DNA from 2 places in the Colwellia psychrerythraea 34H genome. Region 1 is predicted to be linked to the other one. Evidence: predicted binding sites of a transcription regulator. Region 1 holds the regulator's gene; the other holds the start of a gene.
What was found. Region 1 encodes MetJ, which represses methionine synthesis genes. Its sites were predicted from a motif close to TAGACGTCTAGACGTCTA; they were not measured.
Positions count from the first base shown of each region.

Region 1 (9,934 bases):
GCTGGCAATCTAATCCTCATACGGTCGTAAATCAAGACGATAAATTTTTTGGTTTAGGTACCTGTGATATGAAAGGTTTCTTCGCTTTCATTTTGCAAGTTTGTAAAAATTTAAGAGCTGACCAACTTAAAAAACCTCTATACATTCTTGCCACCGCAGATGAAGAAACAACCATGGCAGGAGCACGCTTTTTCGCTAAAAGTCAGGCAATAAAACCTGATGTAGCCATTATTGGTGAGCCAACCAATTTGGTACCTGTGGTTATGCATAAAGGTCACATGTCACATCGTATTAGTGTCGAAGGTAAATCTGGCCACTCAAGCAAACCAAACCTAGGTATTAATGCCATAGAGATAATGTATAAGGTCATTGGTCAGTTAATAGAGCTAAAAGAAAAATTTCAGCTCAATTATGAAAATCAAGCATTTGATGTTCCGGCACCAACGTTAAACTTAGGTGCTATTTCTGGTGGAGATAATGCCAATAGAATTTGTGGGCATTGTCATTTAGATATCGATTTACGATCACTGCCAGGCATGAGTGATGATGAATTGATTAACTGGCTGAGCGAGGCACTTAAACCACTGGCAGAACTTTACCCAGGTAGAATTAGTTTTGAAGAAATGCATCCAAGTTCACCAAGTTTTGAGCAAAAGAAACCCAGTACATTGATTGATATTGCACAAGAGATTAGTGGCCATAGTTGTTGTGCTGTTAATTACGCCACAGAAGCCCCCTACATTCAGCAACTTGGCTGTCAAACCATAGTGCTTGGCCCTGGCTCAATCGATCAAGCCCACCAACCTAATGAATTTTTAGCGCATAGTGAAATTGATAAAACCGAAAAGCTGCTAACAAAAATGATCCAACATTACTGTTTATAGGTAAGATACATTCCCGCAAAAGTGCAGTCATAATATTGCTATGACTGCGTTTCCTTAGCTTTTTTATAAGTATTTCAACCAAAGTGAATCAGGGTGCTTAACTTTAAAGCTTCGATACCATATACAAAATGGAAAAAGGAGCAACAGTAATACGCCACTAATAATGTAGGTATTTGTAAGGTTAGTAAAATCACTCAAACCTCCATAGGTGGCGGTTCCCGTTAAGAAGATTCGATGCACTAAGTAAAACATCATTGAGGTTTGCCCAAAAACAAGCAATACGCCATTAGGTCGCACACCTATGCGCTGTTCAACTTTAATCATTAACGCTAAAATAACCGCCATAAGTCCTAACTCAAGCATGATAAAACTCGCCGAAGGTGGGTACTTGCTTACATGTAACCATTGTTGCCAGCTATTATCTTCTCTTAATAAGAACATGTTGCCGTAATCATTAAAGTAACGGATAGCAATAAAAGCAGCTAACGCGGTGAAACCTAAACGGAACAGTAAATTGGCAGGGCTAATGGTAACTTTCCCATCACCATAATCTAGAATATACCGACCAAACACCCAACCCAGTATCATCACAGATAGCCAAGGTACGAGGGCGTAAGAAATACTTAAATCTGCTGAGGAATATTTACCGATTAACAAAGCAACAATGATTGATTGCTCCTGTCCTCCAGCAAACCAAAACTGAGCAGTCACTAATTCACCACCTAAAATCCAAGCCATGGCAATAATGAGCAGCTGTGTACTCGATAAACGTCGAAAGAAAGCCATACACATCATGGCAATACCTATAGCATAAAGTACTTGGAAAATAAGCTTACCAGAAAAGAATGAAGTGATTGTTGGATCGAGTAACGCAATAAAAGCACCACGAAGCAAAATATCTTTATCAATCGCTTTGCTGTCAAAACCTCGAGAGAGCTTTCGTTCGACACTTATAGCTAAAGCGGTGCCAGCAAGGAAGACAAATACGGGTGCGCAAATGTGACTTATCCAACGGGTAAAAAATTCAAATGCTGGCAGCGGTGAGCCTATTATATAACTGGCTGCAGAGTCGGTCGATAAATGCTCTTTGTTATAGGCCATTGATACATGATCAAGCACCATGATGATCATGACAAAACCGCGCATCCAATCAATTGCCGCAATACGCTTACTCTTTACTTTATTTGTCATTATTTCATATCCTTATGTAAAATCACTTTATCTCAAAGTATTATGACTCAATGTTATTCCAAAGATTTTGATTGGCCTTAATTGAGAAGTACTCATTAGCATGCCAACAACGCGGTAATAAATCTAACTGTTGCCTCTCTTGGGAGTTTGAACTTAATAACGCTAATATTTCATTCAAGCGCTCTTTACTCAAAGTTGCCAACTTCTTCGCTGTTTGAGTGAAATATAAATTACTCGTATTTTTAATGACACTATTTTGGCCATAGCCAATAAATGTTAATTGTCGTGTGGCCATTCGACAATTAGGCTGCTCTGGATTCTTTGGATAAAGCCTATTTACAATGGCATATTCATAACAATCGCTGTGGTCACCAAATTCCCCTAACGGCATATAAACAACACCAAAACCCTGTGGAAACATACCGGTGATTTTATATAAGGCATCAACAACGCTTTGTGCACAAGCACCAAGCTCAGCATTTTTATTTAATACCTGAAAGACTTTTGGTAATAACTTGTAGTTGTAACTTGCTTTGGTAGATAAAATTATCGAAGTGTAAATTTGCGGTACTTTGAGTATATTACCAATAGTATTTTTTGGATTAACGCTACTTTTCAGTAATTGTTTTATGAAAGCTAATTTATCTTTTTCATCTAAAAAGAATTGCTCTCGCTCTGCCTTTGTATTACCAACAAAAGTAGGAATGCCAATCCCTTCACTGATGTATTTTATAGTCTCACGATAATTAATTTGTAGTAATTCTTTTCTTTGCTTAATTTCTAAGGTGCGAAAAGGGTCTAATCCTCCCTCAGCACCGCACAGTATAGTTTGCGCTTTTGGGTGATAATTACCAATATCTTGTAATAACGCCGCTATAACCAGTGGCACTTTAACTTGCGCGACAAAGCGTTGATATTTTTCAGCATCATGATTAGCAAAATCAATAAATTGCTCAGTAGAGATATCGGTTAAAAACTTATTAATATAAGGCTCACGCATCTGACCATCAATAATTAAACGGTCAAGTAATCGTAAGCATAATAACGCTTTATAAATCGATTTACTCTGCTCATTACTCGTGGCGACACGTTTACCCTCAGTTGGACTTAATAATTGAATAGTACCGAGGAATTGGGCTGATTTTCGGTTATTTTCAGCATAACTATCTCCTTCCGCGAGCTCTATGATTGTTAACGAAATGGCCAATAAACTCGCATGTCTCTCGGTACGTTCCATTAATTTTAAAGGAGACTCTTCTGCAGATTTTTTCTCGTCTGAAGGAGTAAATTCTTCTTGCTCAAAATAGCCAACGGCGCGGTCTAATAAAGAGTCTTTAACCGCACTTCGTCCGTATACTTTGGCCAACAAATGATGAATTTGTCGTGTGTAATGTGTTTGATGGGGGGTATCTTTAGCCATTGCACCGCTAGAGTGAATAAATAATATCTATCATGCTAGGAATTATTACTAAAAGCAATACTTAGAGAAAGGACAATTACCTTGATTCACAATGATTTGATTAACATTATGAATCAAGATAATAACAGTTTACTTTTGAGGATAAACACCTAATGAACGGCATAAAACATTGGTTTTTTCAGCACTTTGTCACTCGTAATCTCTAGTTAATGCCCTTTATCTTCACTTGACTTTGTTTATGAGCAAGCTGCTGACAAATCTTAACGAGATCTGAGTGTAAACCGCCAGCCGTGACGTCACGTCCAGCACCGGGACCACGAATAATCAAAGGGTTATCTTGATACCAATGACTACTGATTTGAAAAATATTGTCACAAGGGGTTAGGTTGGCAAAAGCATCACTTTGCGGCAGCACTTCTAAACTGACTTTTGCACTAATACCTGTTTCTGGATTATGCTGAAAACGAGCAACATAGCGAATGCACGCACCTTTACGATTCGCTTCAGATAACGCGGTAGCAAAATACTCATCTAGCTCATTAGCTCTGGCTAAGAATTCACTAGTTGATAAAGCTTGTAATGCTTCTGGCACTAAGTTTTGACAATCAATATCATCTAATGCTAATTCAAAACCCGCTTTTCGCGCTAAAATGAGTAACTTACGCTGTACATCTCTACCTGATAAATCTTCTCGAGGATCAGGCTCGGTAATGCCTTGTGCCAAAGCATTTAATAACAGCTCTGAAAACTTTGAACTGCCATCATAGGTTTCAAATAACCACGAGAGCGTACCTGAAAATATACCTGATAACTCACTGATGCTATCGCCACTTTGACGCAAGTCATCAATAGCATAATTGATTGGTAAACCCGCACCTACCGTAGTATTGCCTAACCATAAACTATTATGACTATCCGCAGTATTGACTAAATTATTATAATGAGCTGTACTGCTTGAAGCAGCCCACTTATTGGCACCAATCACATGTACACCTAGAGCAAACATCTGTTCATACAATAAACTAAAATCTTCGCTAGGCGTGATGTCTACCACAATTAACTCATCGTATGGATTTTGGGTCAACCAAGAAATAAGCTGTTCGTGATCATAGCTTTGGGCTTCTTGAGCAAACAATGAAGTTGCTTGGTTTACATCAATACCATCATTGTTAATTAACGCTTTTTTCGATGAAAGCAAACCAACTAAATGTAAATTCTCTAACGCGTATACTTTATTAAGCTGCGCGGGTAATAATTCTAAAAAACGTTCGCCTATATTGCCCATACCCGCAACAACTAAGCCAATATGACGAGCATCTTTTGTCATCTCATGGTGCACTGTATTTAAGAGCTCAATTGAACAAGGTTCAGGTAAAATAGCAATCACGCTATGATTATTATCACTACCAACCAAGTTCAATGGTTTAGCGGCTTTTAATGAGCGTTTAAAGCGCGCCCTGATATCACCACGTTCAGCTACGCGATGGCCAACGGTTGCGATAATAGCAACCGGCTTAAAAGTAATTTCAACATCATGACTCGCCAACCAATCACTCAAGGCTTTTTGTTGTCCTTGTGTGATGACCATAAAGCCCTTTTGGTCATCTATACAGATAGGGGAAAACTCAGCCTTCGCCCTAGTTGCAGCTTCACCTATAAAGCTCACCGATTGCGCTAGCAATAAATCATTAAGGTAGGTTACAGATAACTCTTGCTTAGCAATCTGACCAAACTTACCAATTTCAGTGCCGATGACTTGGGCATCAAAACTACTAGCGACATGCAGATGGGTATGATGCTCACTTAATGGGTTAATCAATGGTAATAAGGTTTTAGCATGCAAAACGGGGTTACCCAAGCGGCCTAGTTCTTTTGCGACGCCATTGGGTAAACGATGTAATTTTCTAGCGCTAGGAACAACACGAGGATCGGCACTGTAAATACCATCAACATCTGTCCATAGAGTCACATTTCCAGCGGCAACTAAAGACGCGATAATAGTCGCGGAGTAATCACTACCGTTACGGCCTAAGGTACAGCTTTTACCACGAGAATCTTTACTGATATAACCAGTAATAACCGCTAACTTACCAAACTGACGTCTTTGTCTTAATTGTGCAGCACTTAGCGCAGTATCAACTACGCAACTTTGTTCATTATCGATAACAAGAAAATCACGAGAGTCGATACTATTACTTGGGCAAACTTGCTCATTAAGTAACGCCGACAACAATCTTGCTGACCATACTTCACCTAAGGCTAAAACATCATTGTGATGCTGAACAATATCCGCGGTTAACCAAGTCGTTAATTGCTCAATGTCTTTATGCAACCTAAGCAATAATTGCTTGGTATTATTAGCATTCAATAATTCAGTAATAAGTTGCGCTTGCTCTTTCGCTAACTCATCAATCGCTTGAGTTAATTCATCACTTTTTTGTATTGTATCTTCTGCGATGGTTCGTTCGACCAGAGAATAGAGAGCAAATAAACGGTCAGTTGTTTTACCATTAGCTGAGACCACAACGATATCGTTTAACTGACAATTTTCACGGATAATTTCAAGCGCACGTTTAATACATTTGGGCGTTGCTAATGAACTACCACCAAATTTATGTACTTGAATAGCATGTTTAGCCAATTTATTTTCTGCAGCTACTTCAGCAATAAAATCAATATCTGCAATTTCGTTGCTAGACACTGCTTTATCTTCGTTGACCTTATTTACAATCGTATTCTCTTGTTTCATCTCTCTGCCTGCTAATCTGTTTGTTATTACAGTTGGCTCTGCGTTAAACCATGTGCTAAATCAGCTAATATGTCATCAATATCTTCAATGCCTACAGATATACGTACTAAAGACTGAGTAATCCCCGCTTCAAGCTGATCTGGGATTGTCATACCTGCATGCGTCATAGTTGATGGGTGACTGATCAGACTTTCAACACCACCTAATGATTGTGCAAGGGTGAACAATTCGAGGTTTTCAAATAATTTTTTAACCGCTTCAACGTCACCCTTTATTTCAAAGCTTAACATTGCACCAAAGCCATACTGCTGTTTTTTGGCAATATGATGACCTGTGTGTTCAGGAAAACCTGGGAAATATATCGCATCAATAGCATCGTGATTTTTTAAAAAATCAGCAACTCGTAGCGCATTTTCTTGGTGTTGCTTCATTCGCACCGGTAATGTTTTTAAACCACGTAACGCGAGGAAACTATCAAAGGCACTGCCGGTAATACCAATACAATTCGCCCACCACGCTAACTGCTCACCTAACTCTTCGGTTTTAGCAACGACAACACCGCCCACTACATCACTATGACCATTAATGTACTTAGTGGTTGAGTGAAAAACAATATCAGCGCCTAGCGTAAGAGGTTGTTGCAGCGCTGGAGATAAAAACGTGTTATCTACCGCGACTAATGCACCTACTGCGTGACACGCTTTGGTTACTACTTCAATATCTACCAAACGTAATAAAGGATTACTTGGGCTTTCAAGTAACACCAATTTTGGCTTATGTGCTAACGCATTATCCAGTGCTTGTTGGTCATTTTGATCCACAACAATAAGCTTGAATTGACCACGTTTAGCTAAATGAGTAAATAATCTAAAACTACCGCCATAACAATCATGAGGAATGACGACCGTGTCTTGGGTAGATAATAACTGACAAATTAAATGCACTGCTGCCATGCCAGTACTGGTAACAATACCAACACTGCCTTGCTCTAATTCTGCAATCGCGCCAGCAAAAGTAGCTCGTGTTGGGTTACCCGTACGAGAATAATCAAATTGGCGTTTGTTATTAAAGCCCTTTAATGAATAGGTACTGGATAGGTAAATAGGAGCAACCACAGCGCCATGCTGCTGGTCGGTATTAATACCGGCTCTTACTGCCGAAGTGGTAATATTACCTTTTTTAGTAATCGACATTTAGTTCTCTCCATTAATTATGCTAGGTAATGAAACGCAGTGTTTAATTCGCATGTTTTATCAGTAATAACGCCGATATATAGCAACATCAGCGTTTAGATGTTTGGACGTCTATAACTCTAAACACTTTCATTAATTGGGTCAAGTAATTTTAGACTTCTAAACTTCTACTTGACTGGTTTTATGCAACAGGTAAAATCTATACTATTACATTTTAGAATACGTTATAACAAGATAGAGGAATATCGATGGCTCAGTGGAATGAAGAGTATATAAATCCCTATGCCGAACACGGTAAAAAGAGCGAGCAAGTAAAGAAAATTACCGTTTCTATTCCTTTGCGCGTCTTAAAAGTGTTGACAGATGAACGTACTAGACGCCAAGTAAATAACCTTCGCCATGCTACAAATAGTGAATTGTTATGTGAAGCGTTCTTACATGCATTTACTGGGCAACCCCTGCCTGATGATGAAGATTTAGCAAAAGATAATAATGAGAAGTTACCTGCAAGTGTCAGACGCTTGCTTGAAGCAAAGGGAATTACTGACTTTAGTGCTTACGAAGTTGAGGATGAATAACGTTTAACAATAAGTTAAACACACAAAAAAAAGGTACCTAATAAGTGCCTTTTTTATTGCCACTTTGTATTTGAAAAATCTGAGTAAGGCATGCGCCTCTGTCTACAAAGCTGAAAAAACAAAGCATAGCGCTTAACTGCACTTAAAAATACCGCCAAGAGCAAGGTCAGATAATTTGCTAGTTATCTATATGTGCTAATATATAACTTAGCAATTCATAGCTATTTGGGTTGTGATTCGTTAGCTCTTCTACCTAAGGCGAATACTTTGAGTAAAGAAAAAAACATAAACAACGCTGATGACACCATTAAAGATCAGATATTAGCCAGTATCGATTCCTTTATATATACCAAAGATTTATCGGGAAAATACACCTATGCAAACCAAGCGGTTTTAGATTTATTTGAAAAAAACTTAGCAGATGTTATTGGTTTTGATGATACTCACTTTTTTGATTTAGCTTTATCTAAACAATTAAAAGCAAACGATCGTATGGTGATGGATCAAGTAATCCGCATTGAAAATGAAGAAAGTAACTTTATCAGAGCGAAAAATGAAACCCGTATATTTAAAGTGGTCAAAAAACCACTTTTTGACCATTTAGGTAATGTAAACGGCATTTGTGGTATATCGACAGACATCACAGTAGAAAAACAACTACAAGAACAAGTCAATGAACAAAGTTACTTACTTGAGACCATGCTTAATAATATAGATGCCCATATTTATGTTAAAGACTGTGAACGTACCTTTTTATATGTGAATAATCGCGTTGCCGAGTTATTTGGCGATAAGGCCGAGAACATCATAGGTAAAAAAGATACTGATATTTTACCCAAAGAAATTGCCGAACATTTTTACCAATCAGATAAGCAGGTTTTTGAAACCAATCAAAAACAGGTCATTGAAGAAACGACTCATGGTGAAAATGGTGATAACTGTCACTACATCAGCACTAAAGTCCCCTTTGATCGGCCAGATAAATTACCCGCATTAATCGGTTTTTCAACTGATGTGACCGAACTATTCAAACTTAAAGAAGAATTTAAACTACTTGCCAATACTGACCCATTAACCAATTTATATAATCGACGCTTTTTCATTGAGCAAGCAGAAAAAGAGTATCAACGTGCAAAACGCTATTCATTGTCTATGACACTGATCTCCATTGATATTGATCATTTCAAAAGCATCAACGACCAATTTGGTCACCCTGCGGGTGACCAAGTATTAATAGAAATTGCTAAGCAATTAAAAGCGAGTTTACGGCAAACAGATATTCTAGCGCGCATCGGTGGTGAGGAGTTTTCTATTCTGTTACCTGAAACCTCGGCGATGTCAGCCATGACTTTTGCAGAGCGTATTAAAGAAGAACAAAGCAGGTTAATCATTACTGGTGATTGGCAGGGAGAAATAAACCTTTCGGTGAGTATCGGTGTTTCAAGTCTTATCGCCAGCGACAAGGCCTTTGATGTGTTATTTTCTCGTGCAGACAAAGCCTTATATCAAGCTAAGAATACCGGTAGGAATACCGTTTGTTATCTATAAAAAATGCCAATATACAGGGTAACGAGTACATTGGCATTAACTACTTAATCATCTGATTTAAATATACTTTTAGTGCATAAATCACTCATTATGATTCTTGCTTATTCACTCTAAACCAATAAGTGGTGAATAATAACCCCGCAGAAACCAATACTGTTCGATAATCAATTTGAGAAATTAACATCAGTAATGTTGCTGAGCGTGACGCATCTTGATCGACTGATACATCAGCAAGATGTTCAGGAGTCATAGAGAAATAATCCATCAAGAAATGCCCAAAGAATGGTTGCGATAAGTGTAGATAATGAACCACAATTGCCTCAATGACCAATAACGCGACTATCGGTAATACCGCCCATAAAAAAGGTGCT
Region 1 covers NC_003910.7:449,080-459,013, reverse strand. The annotation lists gene argE (acetylornithine deacetylase) at 1-884, shown strand, start outside; gene CPS_RS02045 (DUF1624 domain-containing protein) at 948-2,075, opposite strand; gene CPS_RS02040 (hypothetical protein) at 2,116-3,495, opposite strand; gene CPS_RS02035 (bifunctional aspartate kinase/homoserine dehydrogenase II) at 3,698-6,244, opposite strand; gene metB (cystathionine gamma-synthase) at 6,271-7,437, opposite strand; gene metJ (met regulon transcriptional regulator MetJ) at 7,686-8,015, shown strand; gene CPS_RS02020 (sensor domain-containing diguanylate cyclase) at 8,283-9,563, shown strand; gene CPS_RS02015 (hypothetical protein) at 9,652-9,934, opposite strand, start outside.

Region 2 (9,934 bases), 1.1 Mb from region 1:
TCGCTGATGCCTTACACTTTGATGGTTTTAGCGTATTAGCGTTACACGGCGATTTAGAGCAACGCGATAGAGACCAAACATTATTACGCTTTGCCAACAAAAGTGCTTCAATTCTTGTTGCGACAGACGTTGCTGCACGAGGCTTGGATATTGATAGCTTAGACTTAGTTATTAATTATCACATTGCCCGCGATAGTGAAGTGCATGTGCATAGAATAGGCCGAACAGGTAGAGCAGGCAGTACGGGTATCGCTTATTCACTGTTTAGTGACAAAGAAAGTTATAAAGTTGGCTTACTAGAAGACTACCTTGAAGCTGTTATTACCCCTGAGCCATTGCCTTCATTAGCGGTACTTTCCAATGAACGTCCGCAAGCTAAAATGGCAACCATTCAAATTGATGGCGGTAAAAAGCAAAAAGTTAGAGCTGGAGACATTTTGGGCGCACTTACCGGCGATAATGGTGTGCAAGGTTCGCAAGTTGGCAAAATTTCAGTGCTTGATAATAAGGCCTATGTTGCCGTTACTAAAGCGGCTTTGAACTTAGCCTTGAAAAAAATATCTAAGGGCAAAATGAAAGGCCGTACCTTTAATGCTCGCCATTTAACTAATTAGTTACTAGATTAAAAAACGTAATGAAACATGCCTACCAAGAGCTGCTTACTAACAAGCAGCTCGATATTGATACCGCTCAAACTCATGCTGTCGATGCTTTAATATTGTTATCTGAGCAGTTGTTAGCTCAACAGCACTTGCCCGAAAAGTTAAAAAAAAATATCCCTGGATTATATTTTCACGGCAGAGTAGGTCGAGGTAAAACTATGCTGATGGATTTATTCTATCAGCACTTAGCCATTAAAAATAAAAAACGCATTCATTTCCATCACTTTATGGAAAGTGTTCATCAGCAACTGGCCCAACTAACTGGGCAGTCTGAGCCCCTTAGCCATATTGCTGCCAAGTGGGCACAAAACATCGATTTGTTATGTTTTGATGAGTTTTATGTGAGTGATATTGGTGATGCCATGTTACTGAGTGGTCTATTTTCAGCGCTATTTAAACAAGGGGTGACCCTTGTTGCGACCTCAAATTGTCAACCTGAGCAGCTTTATCGTAATGGGTTGCAAAGGGAGCGTTTCTTACCTACGATTGCCTTAATCAATCAACATTGTCAGATTGTTTCTATTAATGGTGACGTTGATCACCGCCGCACTAAACTTTCAAAAAACAGCTGCTATAATAATTATTTTTTATTAGCCAACGAGGGGAATGAAAAGTTAATTGAACGTTTTCAAAGCTTGACTGATGCAGAAATGTTGGTTTCTGGTGAGATAGAGATTAATCACAGACAACTCTGCTATTTAGCGCAAAGTGCTAATGTTATTTTCTTTGATTTTTTTGCTTTATGCTCTGGCCCTCGAAGCCAGCGAGATTATATGGTACTAGCGAAAGACTTCGATACAGTATGTATTGCCAACGTCCCTAAGTTTTCTGGTGAGTTAGTGCCAGCGGTTTTTTCAGGGGTTGAGGACAGTTATCAACGCAGTGGCGTTTTAATGGGAGAGTTACAGCAGCTTGATGATGAAGCGAGAAGGTTTATTGCGTTAGTTGATGAATTTTACGATCAAAATGTCAAATTAATCGTTAGCGCCCAAGTTGATATATTTGAACTTTACCAAGGGCAGCAACTTGCTTTTGAGTTTGAACGCTGTCAGTCTCGATTAATTGAAATGCAACAAAGCTGATAATACCAAGTCTATTAAGTTATTTCCCACTCAGCGAGAATTAAAAGGCTTAAAGGCAAGGCATTGATTGAAGAGAATGGTTATTCTCTTGTCAAAATCAATAACACAGCATGTAAGCCTTTTAAAATCGCCCTTGGGAGCTTGTCAGAAAAGCAATAACTGCACAAATTTGTGAGATATAGAATGACTATACTAGCAAAAATTTTGTTTGTTATAACTCTTCTGACATAGCTCTGAGGTGGGAATAAATTTAATGGAATTGGTATAACTTGTATAAAACACGATTAACTAGCTAATTTGACTAAATCATTTATTTTCAACTGCTCATTTATTAGCTGTAAATACTTATCTTATTGATAAATATGGATAAGTAAAGTTGGCACTATGTTTGTAACAGTTATGCTAATAATTACTAGGTTGATGATGACTAATTTGTAGTTACTTATATAGGTCATCGTTACTACTTGTAAAAGTAATCCTAGTTAATAACGTTCATTAATCGTAATAAATGACTCAACAGCAAACAATAATAAATATCTTAAGGATAAATAATGACTTATTTTCACGCAACATTAATCGCTAGCGCACTCACTGTATCTTTTGCATCATCGGCTGTTTACGCCAATAAATCATGCAATGTTGATTTGTCAGCAGGGCTTTCAATCAACGTTAATTCGATTGAATTTTTGCAAGATGAAGCTGGAAATGATGAGAAAAATCTCAGTTTGTATAAAATAATTGAAGGTAAAAAACTTTTGGTCGACAACCAGCATATTGACTTATCTGATGATCAACAAGCTCTTGTGAAAAAGTATGATGAAAAAATACGACGCTTAGTGCCTCAAGTTAAAAATGTTGCCATTGAAGGTGTTGATATGGCTATTGAAGGTGTAAATCTTGCGTTTAATGGTCTACTTGGTGAGGGTAATGCCGTCGCAGCAGATTTAACGACAGAGCTAACGTTAATTCGAGAACAAGTGTCCACAAACCTATCTATTGAACATGGAGTTTCTGTTGGTGTCGAAGGTCTAGAAAGTGAAGGGTTACTCGGAAAAGACTTTGACAAGCGTATAGAGTCTGCGGTTGAAAAAGCCGTGCTAAATTCAATGGGCAGTATCTTAATTGCCATCGGTCAACAAATGGTTGCTTCAGAAGGTGACGATCGAAACTTTGAAACACGTATGGAAAGTTTTGGTGAAAATATCGAACATGAGATGACAACAAGATCTGCGATAATAGAGAAGAAGGCTGAGGCACTATGTATAAGTATTGCTGAGGTTGATGCACTAGAAGAGCAATTAAAAGTTGAAATAGAGCCTCTTGCTCGTATTAATGTTTTTACTGTGACACAAAAAAATTATGAAGAAGAATCACACCCTACAGCAAAGTAACTATTAATTAGTCTCGTTAGTTAATACCAAGAATAATGATCAACACACTGACCTAGCACTGTTATAATTGCTGGGTCTTTTTATCCTTATATTTTGTCAAACATGCACGCTGTTCATCAATTACACCAATATCGTAAAAGCCTAAGTACAACCACCTACAAATCACGAGGACAGCGGGTAATTCGCTGTCAACTCTGTCAACTTGCTAAGCCATTCTGTATTTGTGAAATATCCCCCCTTAAGGAGAACGTTGAGACAACGGCAGGGTTTTTGTTATTAATGTATGACACGGAAGTATTAAAACCGAGTAATACTGGTAAACTCATTGCAGATCTAATTCCGGATACCTTTGCTTTTTTATGGTCAAGAACGCAAGAAAATCCTGATTTATTAGCGGTAATTAATGATGAAAAATGGTTTCCTCTCGTTGTTTTTCCGCAAGAGTATGCTGATGATGAACGTAAAGTATTCACTAATAATGTTATCTGCCCTGAAGGTAAACGGCCATTATTTATTATGCTTGATGGTAGTTGGCGTGAAGCTAAAAAAATGTTTCGTAAAAGCCCATATTTAGATAGATTTCCAATGGTGTCATTTGACGTGAAAACAGCAATTCAAGCAGTCAGTGGTAATTGTCAAAGTGAGAACAATAGTCAATTATCCCCAGTTGGTCAGGACTCTCGTTATACAGTTAGAAAAACTGAGCTTGAACATCAATTTTCAACTGCTGAGGTTGCGGCTAGAGTATTAGATATGCATGGTGAAACTACTAATGCTCACATGCTCGATTTATGGTTTGATGTTTTCAATTTCCAATATCAAAAAGGTGTCTGTCAACGTAATAAAGGTAATGTTAATGCCATTGAAAACTATCAAAGTTTTCTAGCAAAGACATACCGATAAAGCCTCTGATTACTGATTACTGATTACTGATTACTGATTACTGATTTGTGACGGGGATATTCTTAATTTAATACCAATCGGACTAATTTATTGATCACTTAGCGAGAATTAAAAGGCTTAGAGGCAAGGCATTGATTGAAAAGAATGGTTATTCAGGAGAATAAGCTCCTGCATTCTCTAATAAGCTGCATCCATGCAGCGTCCTTGTCAAAATCAATAACGCCGCATGTAAGCCTTTTAAACTCGCCCTTCGGGAGCTCATTAGCAAACTGATAACATCACAAAATGAATGAAATATAGACTAACTATGTTTAACTCATTTTGCTTGTTTTAAGCTCGCTAATGTAACTCTAAGCTGACCAATAAATTAATCCGTTTGGTATAATATAGTATTAGCTTATGTATTAGGGGGAAGCAGTTAACCAAATTTACATACAAAAAGGCCCATTTATAACTTTATAAACGGGCCTTTATTTTGTGTTGTAAATTATTAAGTAAAGGAGATTTAAATCTTTAAATAATTAATGCAATATTCTAGCGCGTATGGTGCCATCAACATGTTTTAACTGTTCTAACGCTAAACTACTATCTTCTGAATCAAGATCAATAACCACATAGCCAATTTTGTCATCGGTTTGTAAGTATTGTGCTGCAATATTAATATTGTGTTCAGCAAATGCTTGGTTAATTTGAGTCAAAACACCTGGTTGGTTATGGTGAATATGTAATAAACGGCTGGTATTCTTCTGACCTGGAAAAGAGTGATCAGGTAAAGATACTTCAGGGAAGTTAACCGCAGATAGACTTGAACCATTATCAGAATACTTAGCTAGCTTTGTTGCTACTTCTAAACCGATATTGGCTTGTGCTTCTTTTGTACTACCACCAATGTGTGGCGTTAGAATAACATTATCAAATCCGCGTAACGCTGAGATAAACTCGTCATTATTACTCTTTGGCTCAACAGGGAAAACATCAATTGCAGCCCCTGCAATTTTTTTACTATCCAAAGCTTGTGCTAAAGCAGGGATATCAACCACAGTTCCTCGAGAAGCATTAATAAAGATAGCGCCTTGTTTCATTGCTTCGAATTGAGCTTGTGCAATCATATTTTGAGTTTGCGCTGTTTCAGGTACATGTAAGCTCACTACGTCAGACTCACCAAGTAATGCATCTAATGACGGCGCTTGACTTGCATTACCTAAAGGTAATTTAGTTTCTACGTCGTAAAAGCGTACTCTCATACCTAATGTTTCAGCTAAAATACCTAATTGCATGCCAATATGACCGTAACCAATAATACCTAGTACTTTGCCACGGGCTTCTACTGAGCCAACCGCTGATTTCAACCATTCACCACGATGAGCTTTTGCACTTTTCTCAGGAATACCACGTAGTAATAATAACGTTTCACCAAGAACAAGCTCAGCAACTGAACGAGTATTTGAAAATGGAGCATTAAAAACAGGGATACCGCGAGTTTGAGCTGCTTTTAAATCAACTTGATTGGTGCCAATACAAAAACAACCGATAGCAACCAACTTATTCGCATGACTTAGCACTTTTTCAGTTAACTGAGTACGTGAGCGAATGCCAATAAAGTGAACATTTGCAATTTTTTCAATTAACTCACTTTCTGAGAGCGAGGTTTTAAGTGATTCAATATTTGAATAACCTTTTAGCTTCAATTCTTCTAGAGAGCTTGGGTGCAAGCCTTCAAGTAATAAAATTTTAATCTTACTTTTTGCTAATGAGTTTTGGTTGGCAATGATCATAAATTGGCTTCACTTATCAAAATTAAACGGCTAAATATACTTTCGTTTAGATGGCTAGATATCTAAATAGAGGTTTAACATATCATATAGTGTATAAACTCTAAAGGATTTATTGAGCACTTTATAGAATAAATATGCTGAAAATCTGATTTTTTACTTAAAACTAGATGTGTCTAACAAATTATTGGATAACCTGAATTCCATCTTTGCTACCAAGTACTAATATGTCAGCGCCACGAAGTGCAAACAAACCATTAGTCACAACGCCAACAATAGCGTTAATTTGAGTTTCTAGTGCTTTTGGATCAAGAATTTCGAGATTGTACACATCAAGGATAACGTTGCCATTATCTGTGGTCACACCTTGACGGTAAACTGGGTCGCCACCTAATTTAACTAATTCACGTGCGACATAACTCCGCGCCATAGGTATTACTTCAACAGGCAAAGGAAAGTTACCCAATACTTTTACTTGTTTGGAATCGTCGGCAATGCAAATAAATTTCTTGGCGACTGCCGCCACGATTTTTTCACGGGTTAATGCTGCGCCACCGCCTTTGATCATCGACATATGACGAGTGATTTCATCGGCACCGTCAACGTATACATCTAAAACATCAACACTGTTTAAATCAAATACCTCAATACCGTGTGCTTTTAAACGCTTAGTTGACTCTTCTGAGCTAGAAACAGCACCTGCTATTTTATCTTTCATCGAGGCTAGAGCTTCAATGAAAAAGTTAACTGTTGAGCCAGTGCCAACACCGACGATAGTATCATTTTCAATGAATTCTAATGCCTTAATGGCGGCTGCGTTTTTCATTTCATCTTGAGTCATGTTATATGCCTTGTTACCAAACTATTATCGTTTAACTGGATATAAGTGGGTAATAGTAAAGTGAGTGCCAATAAGCCTTATACCAAACGGACTAATTTATTGGTCAGCTTAGAGTTACGTTAGCGAGCTTAAAACAAGTAAAATGAGTTAAACATAGTTAGTCTATATTTCATTCATTTTGTAATGTTATCAGTTTGCTAATGAGCTCCCAAAGGGCGAGTTTAAAAGGCTTACATGCGGCGTTATTAATTTTGACAAGGGAATAACCATTCTCTTCAATCAATGCCTTGCCTCTAAGCCTTTTAATTCTCGCTAAGTGATCAATAAATTAGTTCGATTGGTATTAAAGGCTATAAAAGGCAATTATAACACTAAAGTATTCTGATAGTTAAAGGTTAGTTACAACTATGACGGTTTGTTTTAGAAATTTTATGAGGAATCGTTATAGGCAATAATGAGTAGGTTTATTCGTTGTGGTTAGGGTGAGAAATAAAGATCAAAGGTGAACAGTAATTAATTGTTTATAAGCTGATTTAGTTAAACTTAGATTCAAATAATACGAAGGCATAATTACCGTCAATAGTGTTACTTTGGCAAAGCGCTAATGGTCACTGCATTGATATCCTGGGCAATAGTCTGCGCATATTGTGATCTTGTTCTCGTACTTATATTTTGGTTCTTTTTATCACCCTTTATTTGCACACCAATAATAGTGCTATCAGGAAAGTAATTCGCTTGACGTTGAGCAAAGGCTAACATCATTCGCTGATCTTCAGGCATGGGTCTGTTTAGCAATGAAAGCATTAACTCGTGATCTGATGATGCTGACTTCTTAACAGAGTCTTTTTGGTAAGTGATAAATTCATTATGGCTAAATTCTTTAGCAAAGTAGTGGTTGTTTTCACTGCTTGGCTCTACTTGCGCGGTATTAGAACAAGCGCCGAGTACCAGAAAACAAAGTAAGCAGACTGCTATTTTAAATACTTTCATAACAAACCTAATGATAAATAATGCGATTGAATTATTATCAATAGAGCAAGTGTTATACCAGAAAGTTAAGTTTTATAAATAAGGGAGGGTTATAAATTATAATACTATGAAAATATTAACTAAAATGGAGCTATAATATTTTAGTTATTTTTATTTAGTTCATAAAAAAGCTCGTTTAATGCTTATTTATTAGTAATAAGTATTGAACGAGCTTGATTATATTAAATAGCGTCAAATTTTTAGCTATTCATTTTTTTAATTATTACTCTTCTGATACTGCGCGTAATAATTCGTTGATACCAACTTTAGCTAGCGTTTTTGCGTCAACTTTCTTCACGATAATTGCAGCATATAAACTGTATGTACCACAAGCTGAAGGTAAATTACCTGGCACTACCACTGAGCCAGCAGGTACTCGTCCATAATGTACCTCACCTGTTTCACGGTCAAAAATACGAGTGCTTTGGCCGATATAGACGCCCATAGAAATTACTGCACCTTCTTCTACTATAACGCCTTCAACGATTTCTGAACGTGCGCCAATAAAACAATTATCTTCAATGATGGTTGGTCCAGCTTGTAAAGGCTCCAACACTCCACCAATACCGACACCGCCAGATAAATGCACATTTTTACCAATTTGTGCACAAGATCCCACTGTTGCCCAAGCATCTACCATACAGCCTTCATCGACAAAAGCGCCAATATTGACAAAACTCGGCATTACCACAACATTTTTACCAATAAAACTACCAGTACGAACACTTGCGCCAGGGACTACACGAACACCGTCAGCTTCAAACATTGCTTGCGTATAACCTTCATACTTCATCGGTACTTTATCAAAAAAAGTACTTTCTGCACCATCAATTACTTGGTTATCCCATATACGAAAAGAAAGTAATACCGCTTTTTTAAGCCATTGGTTTACATGCCAGCTGCCATCTACTTTTTCTGCTACGCGTGCACTGCCGTTATTTAATGCGGCTAACGCATCAAGCACTGCGTTTTTAATCTCACTTGAAACGGTTGCAGGAGAAATACTGGCTCTTTCTTCAAAGGCTTGTTCAATTACACTAGCTAAGTGTTTTAAATCTGTCATTAGGCTTTCCTATTTGAAATTTATTAGTGTTATTTATTAGTGTTATTTATTTGTATGATATAGGGCTGTAAGTTAGTTAATCAATTTCTTGCGTTAATCGCAGTGCTAAGGCCTCTTTTTCTTGAGTGGTTAGCGCATCATCTTCTTCGGTAGAAATAGTGAATACATCATCAGCTTTTTCACCAAAGGTTGTTATTTTGGCTGAGTGGATATTAACCCGTGCTTCTAAAAATACTTGACTAATGTTGGACAATAAACCGGGTCTATCTAAGGCTATAATCTCTATCATTGTTCGATTTTTTGCATGTATTTTAATAAAGTTAACGCGTAGTGGCACTTTAAATTTTTTCATGTGTCTCGCTAGCTTTGGTTCAGGAAGCTCGCAGATATTCACTTGCTGTAGTCTATCAACCAACGCTTGACTCATTTCTTTGGTATAGAAACGTTCTCTTAAAGGTTTATTACGACTGTCGAGCACGACAAACGTATTTACTGTATAGCCAGTTTTTGTTGTGATAATTTTTGCATCATGAATCGATAATTTTTTTGTTACCAAAAATGAAACTGTACTGGCAAAGGTATTGTTTTTTTCTTTTGTGAAAATAAATACTTCCGTGCCACCTCTATAAGGTATCGGGCTAATGAGTACCAGTGGTTTTTCTCTATCGTGCTCGACAATGTTCTGACATTGTCGGGCTATTTGCTCTGGTGAATAACGTAAAAAATAGTCAATTCTAAATTCACGCCATAAGGCTTTAATACTTTGCTCATCAACATTATTTTCGTTTAACAAAGCCAAGGCTTGTTGTTGATTTTCTCTAATTTTAGAACGAACTTCTACCGGTTTTTCTAAACCATGTCGGAATGCACTTAAGGTATTAAAATAAAGCTCTTCAAGCAAGTTTGCTTTCCAGTTATTCCAAAGACTTTCGTTGGTTCCGCGCATATCAGCAACGGTTAAACAATAGAGGTAATTTAAATGTGCTTCATCTCGAACTATTTCACCAAAAGTACGAATGACATTCTCGTCATTGATATCACGACGCTGAGCAGTAACAGACATTAATAAATGATGCTCAACAAGCCATGCCACCATATTACTGTCGTGTTTGCTTAATTGATGTGACAAGCAAAAAGTTAAGGCATCAACAGCCCCTAATTTAGCATGGTCACCACCACGACCTTTGCCAA
Region 2 covers NC_003910.7:1,583,088-1,593,021, forward strand. The annotation lists gene dbpA (ATP-dependent RNA helicase DbpA) at 1-614, shown strand, start outside; gene zapE (cell division protein ZapE) at 635-1,744, shown strand; gene CPS_RS06860 (DUF2884 family protein) at 2,296-3,135, shown strand; gene CPS_RS06865 (tRNA-uridine aminocarboxypropyltransferase) at 3,238-4,038, shown strand; gene serA (phosphoglycerate dehydrogenase) at 4,560-5,813, opposite strand; gene rpiA (ribose-5-phosphate isomerase RpiA) at 5,995-6,651, opposite strand; gene CPS_RS06880 (hypothetical protein) at 7,237-7,641, opposite strand; gene dapD (2,3,4,5-tetrahydropyridine-2,6-dicarboxylate N-succinyltransferase) at 7,904-8,743, opposite strand; gene glnD ([protein-PII] uridylyltransferase) at 8,820-9,934, opposite strand, start outside.
Region 2: the regulator MetJ is predicted to act here: its motif matches at 5,861-5,878, upstream of serA (phosphoglycerate dehydrogenase).